Regions from separate parts of the Pallidibacillus thermolactis genome, predicted to be linked through region 1. Evidence: a T-box and tRNA genes for the amino acid it is inferred to sense, from the RefSeq annotation. Region 1 holds a T-box; the other holds one or more tRNA genes.

Region 1 (3,276 bases):
CGGAAATCCATACGTATCGTATAAACGGAAAACATCAACCCCATCAATTGTCTCTTTGCCATTTTCTTTCGCTTTATTAATCACTTCAGAAAGGATAGCTAATCCATCATGAATGGTTTCATGGAATCGTTCCTCTTCATTTTTTATCACGCGTTGGATAAAATCACACTTTTGGCGTACTTCTGGATAGTAATCTGCCATGATTTCACCAACAACTGGAACTAATTCATACATGAACGGACGTTCAATGCCAATTTTCATTGCGTAGCGAACTGCACGACGTAGTAAACGACGTAACACATATCCACGTCCTTCATTAGAAGGCAATGCACCATCACCGACTGCAAAAGCTACCGTTCGAATATGGTCAGCAATCACTTTAAATGCAACATCCTGGTCTGTATTTTCCCCATATTTCATCCCCGAAATCGCTTCGGTTTGTTGAATAATCGGCAAGAATAAATCTGTTTCAAAGTTTGTTTTCGTATTTTGTATAACGGATGCCATCCGTTCTAGTCCCATACCGGTATCAATATTTTTCTTAGGTAGTGGGGTATATGTACCATCTGGGTTATGATTAAATTGAGAGAACACTAAGTTCCAAATTTCTAAGTAGCGTTCATTTTCCCCACCTGGATACAATTCTGGATCATTTGGGTCATCACCATATTCTGATCCTCGATCATAGAAAATTTCTGAGTTTGGTCCACTTGGTCCTTCCCCAATATCCCAAAAGTTCCCTTCTAATCGAATGATGCGTTCTTCCGGTATACCAACTTTTTCATGCCAAATTTTATAGGCTTCATCATCTTCCGGATGAATCGTAACAGATAATTTTTCTGGTTCAAAACCAATCCAGTTTGGACTTGTTAAAAATTCCCATGCCCAAAGAATCGCTTCTTCCTTAAAGTAATCTCCAATTGAAAAGTTGCCTAACATCTCAAAAAATGTATGGTGGCGTGCAGTTTTTCCAACATTTTCAATATCATTTGTCCGAATTGATTTTTGTGCATTTGTGATTCTTGGATTTTCAGGTTTTACACGTCCATCAAAATACTTTTTCAATGTAGCTACACCGCTGTTTATCCAAAGAAGAGACGGATCATCTACTGGAACTAAAGAAGCACTAGGTTCAACTTTATGACCTTTCTCTTGGAAAAAGTCTAAAAACATACGACGAATTTGTGCACTCGTTAGTTTTTTCATAATTGTTTTCCTCCTTTTAAACTTTCATTTTGGAACGAGAATTTATAGAAAACATATAATTTAAAATGGTTAACGAAAGCTGTTATACATACTTACAGCAAATAAAAAACTCTTCTCCCAAAATTCAGGGACGAAGAGTTTGTATCCGTGGTACCACCCTGGTTATGAAAATCTAAACTAGAAAGATTTCCATCACTCAAAACCGATAACGCCGGTTTGCGGCAGGGATTAGCTGCACTCAGGAGTAGCCTTCTGTTACCCTATACTGGAATTTCTTTCAGCCACGGAAATTCCTCTCTTAAAGTTAGTAGTAACATACTCGTTCCATCAACGTGTTCATTGTTATGAATTATCCTAATTGGATTATATTTCATCATTCAAACTTTTGTCAAATTCGAGTCGTCAGTATTTTTTATTTCATTGTTCTTCCATTTTATTTTGATCATCTTCAATTTCACGACTTTGAATTTGATCAAAGATCTGTTTTAAGGTCGTTTTGATTATCGCAACGATAGGGACAGCAAAGATCAATCCAACAACACCGCCGACTTCACCACCGATCAAAATTGAGAAGATAATCATCAATGGATGCATTTGTAATGATCTTCCCATAATTAATGGCGATAGAACATTCCCTTCTAAAAATTGAAGCACAATAACAATGACAATAACAAGGATAACGGTCTTCATGGACATTGTAGCAGCCACGATCACTGCAGGAACAGCTCCAATAATGGGGCCAAAATAAGGGATCACATTGGTCATCCCGAGTACAGCTCCTAGCAATAATGGATATTTTAATTTTATTAGCCAAAAAAGAAGTGCTGAAATCGTACCGACCGTAGCAGATACAATAAACTGCCCACGAATATAACTTCCTAGTGAAGTATCTACATTTCTAATAAATATTTTCATCTGTTTGCGCCATTTTTTAGGAACGATTGACCAAAATGCATCCGTTAAATAGGAAATATCTTTAATCATATAAAAAGCAATAAAAGGAATCAGTAAAATTAAAAAGATTGACTCCAAAAGCCAAAGAAAAAAGTTTTTCACCCGGTCTAAAATTTGTTCAAATTCACCATAGATGACATGTAAACTTTCATTAATTTGTTTATGTATACCTAACGGCCACGACTTTGTCTTTTTTTCAATCGTATCAACAATTCCTTCTAATTGGGCAAAAAATTGTGGTAAATTCTCAGATAAATCCCGTAATTGTTGGATAAATACCGGTATCCCTTTATAGATTCCATACCCGATCCCACCAAAAAATAGGATATAAACAATCATGACGGATAGCCACCATTGCAAACCATTTTCATGTAATTTGTGAATAAAAGGATAAAGTAAATAAGCGATAAAGGCGGCTAATACAAAAGGGAAAGCAACAGTTAAAATCACTCGTAAAATCGGTTGCCAAATGGGACTTATTTTAATAAAAACAAATAAAACGATAAATAATAAAAGTAAAAAACCTAAGCGGTAAAACCATTTGACCTTAATATCCATCAGTAAGCCTCCCAAATGTAGTTTGGGAGAAACGGTAAACTTTATGCATGGTAACGCCGTTCTTCTTCAGAAAATAAATCATCAAGTGAGGATAGTGTACCGTCTTCTTCCACTTGATGCGTATGAATAATCCCTTTTGAAAGCGATAATTCAATAAAGCAGTGCCAACAGTAATATTGATTGATACCAATTTTCCCGATATCTTTACTCCGGCAATTTGGACAAATTAGTTCCATTCCATACCACCTCGCAATTTATGGTAAATATGCTAAGATTATGTCCAAATTGCCTTCAAAATAAACGTGTATAAATAGAAAAGGCCGTCTTATCAACGGCCATCTTTTAAAAATATAGGTATCATCCTTCATTTACTTTTTCTTGTTCTTCCATAAAGTCATATGGTGTGATATCTCCCATTCCAATCATCGGGTCAGTATTCATTAATGCTTCTTCATATGAGATCGCCAAAGCATCGTTGGTTATTTCAACTTCTTGATTTTGTTCTTTTATTGGAACCATTTTTTTCAATAACCGTTCTGTCAACGTTGTATTGCGGAA
Region 2 (3,276 bases), on a different contig from region 1:
CAAAACAAACTCCATATCCCCGATCTCTCCATCATCAACATACATATTGCCTATCGGAATTTTACCGTTTTTCCGCGCTATTCCGTTTTTAATTTCAACGACATCACCGTTTTGTAATATAAACGTATTTTCTTTTTCAACACCAACGGATTCAGCAAGTAAGCAATGATGATGTAACATTCGATATTCACCATGGATCGGAATAAAATATTTTGGTTTCATTAACGTTAACATTAATTTTAAATCTTCCTGATACCCGTGGCCAGATACATGCATACCTGACGTGCTACCAGTTCCGTAGATCACATTTGCTCCTAAAGCAAAAAAGTTATCAACGATGGCGGTAATATTTTTTTCATTGCCAGGAATCGGTCCGGCTGCAAAAATGACCGTATCTCCCGGCAAGACATCGACACCTCGAAATTCTCCTGTAGACAAACGGGATAGGGCAGCCAATGGTTCGCCTTGACTGCCTGTACATAGGATAACAACTTTTTCCGGTTCCAATTGACTTACTTCATTTCGATCGACAATCATATCTTCCGGTACACGTAAATATCCCTTTTCAATGGCGATTTCAACGACATTCCTCATCGTTCTCCCAAGTAAAACCAATTTTCGATTCGTTTTCTTTGTTGCATTTACAATTTGTTGAACACGACTGATATTTGATGCAAATGTAGATACGATAATTTTCTTTTTAGCTTTTAAAAAAGCGGCATTTAAGTGTTCTTCCACCATTTGTTCAGACGGTGTAAAACCAATACGTTCGGCATTCGTACTTTCCGACAAAAGAAGTAAAACACCTTCCTCACCAATTTGTGCCATTTTATGGATTTCTGGTCGTTCTTGATTAGTAGGCGTTAAATCAAATTTAAAATCTCCAGTATGTACAATATTTCCAACAGGCGTTTTAATCACAATACCTAAGCAATCCGGAATGCTGTGGTTTACCTTAAAAAAGGTGAAATTAAACGAACCGATTTGTATATTTGAATTAGGATGAATTTCATACAATGTACTTTCCCTTAATAAACGATGTTCTTTAAGTTTTAACTCGATTAACCCTAACGTAAAGCGGGTGGCATAAACTGGAACATTTATTTTTTTTAAAAAGTATGGAATCCCACCGATATGATCCTCATGTCCATGGGTTACAATTACCGCACGCACTCGTTTTCCATTTTCAATTAAATACGAAAAATCAGAAATAATTAAGTCAATCCCTAACAAACTCTCATCAGGGAATTTATTGCCGCAATCGATTACAATAATATCTTCACCATACTCTATAATATACATATTTTTACCAATTTCATTTAAGCCACCCAGTGCAAATACCGTTAAAGTTTCTCCTTTCTCTTCCACGGCATACAGCTCCTTTTGCTGTTTTTTCTTAGTATGTCCATCACAGTGAGCCGTACTACTATTTTTCCTTGTAATGCTAAGTAAATGGAAAATAAAAATTGAGGTTAAATAGAGGAACAATGAATAAATGTCTTATCTAGATAAAGGATAAGAAAGAGAATCATATTGAAACGTGGAATCAACAAGTTGATAAAAAAAAACAGCGACTGGTTCGCTGTTATAATGACCCCTACGGGATTCGAACCCGTGTTACCGCCGTGAAAGGGCGGTGTCTTAACCACTTGACCAAGGGGCCATAGTATAAAGATTGAAAATAGATTCAAAATTAATTATCAAAATCTTTTTCAACTACGGTCCGGACGGGACTCGAACCCGCGACCTCCTGCGTGACAGGCAGGCATTCTAACCAACTGAACTACCGGACCATTTTTATTATTAATAAGAAGAGTAGCGGCGGAGGGAATCGAACCCCCGACCTCACGGGTATGAACCGTACGCTCTAGCCAGCTGAGCTACGCCGCCATATTTTCTATATATTGGTGGAGCCTAGCGGGATCGAACCGCTGACCTCCTGCGTGCAAAGCAGGCGCTCTCCCAGCTGAGCTAAGGCCCCATCAATACAATTTTAAATTGAACAATACGGTATAAACGAAAGCGCGCCCGAGAGGAGTCGAACCCCTAACCTTTTGATCCGTAGTCAAACGCTCTATCCAATTGAGCTACGGGCGCAAATTCATATATTTATGGGGCGATCGATGGGAATCGAACCCACGAATGTCGGAGCCACAATCCGATGCGTTAACCACTTCGCCACGATCGCCATAACAAAATGGTGGAGGGGGACGGATTCGAACCGCCGAACCCAGAGGGAGCGGATTTACAGTCCGCCGCGTTTAGCCACTTCGCTACCCCTCCATAAAAAACTGGAAATTTATGGTGTAACGTGTTTGAACAACCGACGAATGTTATATTAACATAGTTAATATTCGTCGTCAACATCTTTTTCTATTATTTTTTTAAAATATATTTCAGATAAAATATAACAAGATGAAAATATGCACTTTATAATTGATCCAATGCCTGTTTTAAGTCTGCCCAAATATCTTTCCAATGTTCTAAACCTACTGAGAGGCGAATCAATTGATCGCGAATTCCAACCGCGTCTCTTTCTTCTTGAGAAAGCAATCCATGGGTCATCGTTGCAGGATGTTCAATTAACGTTTCTGTGTCTCCCAGGCTTACTGCTATTTTAATTAATTTTAACAAATTTAAAAAATGTTGGGCATCTTCTTTTGTACCCTCAATTTCAAAAGAAATCATCCCGCCACCAAGGGACATTTGCTTTTTGAAAATTTCATATTGAAATGCTTCCGGATCACCAGGATAATAAACGGCAGCGACTTTTGGATGATCTTTTAACAGTGAAAATATTTTCTCCGCATTTTGTGAATGCCGCTCCATTCGAACAGGTAATGTTCTTAACCCCCTTAATAATAACCAAGCATCAAACGGAGATAAAACGCCACCAATATCTTTTAATGTGGTCATTGTTACTTGATTTAAAAATTCCGCTTTTCCGACAACAAGTCCAGCAATTACATCACCATGACCGCCAATATATTTTGTCGCACTATGAATAACGACATCGCATCCCAACTCTAGCGGTCGCTGTAAATACGGTGTAGCAAATGTATTATCAACTATAACAGGTAATTGATGTTTACTGCTAACTTCGGCAACCATTTGTAAATCAATTAGTTTCATCGTTGGATTAATCGGGGTCTCCACGTATATACATCTTGTCTCTGGACGAATTAATGATTCAATTTGTTCTCTCGTTTCCATTGTTGAAATATCGAACTGAATTTTATATTTTTCTTTCAACAAATTGAACAGACTAAATGTACC

Evidence for each region. A T-box is a leader RNA that pairs with one kind of tRNA and senses whether it is charged. The one in region 1 lies ahead of alaS (alanine--tRNA ligase), so its partner is inferred to be a tRNA-Ala.
Region 2: it has a tRNA-Ala gene. The T-box ahead of alaS (alanine--tRNA ligase) is inferred to sense a tRNA for this amino acid. The anticodon was not compared.

The regions. Positions count from the first base shown of each region.
Region 1 is NZ_JAOUSE010000001.1:96,739-100,014, reverse strand. Features, by position in the region: gene alaS (alanine--tRNA ligase) at 1-1,206, opposite strand, end outside; T-box leader at 1,330-1,546, opposite strand; gene OEV82_RS00465 (AI-2E family transporter) at 1,624-2,718, opposite strand; gene OEV82_RS00460 (hypothetical protein) at 2,760-2,954, opposite strand; gene recD2 (SF1B family DNA helicase RecD2) at 3,076-3,276, opposite strand, start outside.
Region 2 is NZ_JAOUSE010000008.1:15,605-18,880, forward strand. Features, by position in the region: partial or broken gene OEV82_RS04645 (ribonuclease J) at 1-1,302, opposite strand, end outside; tRNA gene OEV82_RS04650 (tRNA-Glu) at 1,592-1,663, opposite strand; tRNA gene OEV82_RS04655 (tRNA-Asp) at 1,720-1,793, opposite strand; tRNA gene OEV82_RS04660 (tRNA-Met) at 1,817-1,890, opposite strand; tRNA gene OEV82_RS04665 (tRNA-Ala) at 1,906-1,981, opposite strand; tRNA gene OEV82_RS04670 (tRNA-Arg) at 2,024-2,097, opposite strand; tRNA gene OEV82_RS04675 (tRNA-His) at 2,113-2,188, opposite strand; tRNA gene OEV82_RS04680 (tRNA-Tyr) at 2,199-2,283, opposite strand; gene megL (methionine gamma-lyase) at 2,431-3,276, opposite strand, start outside.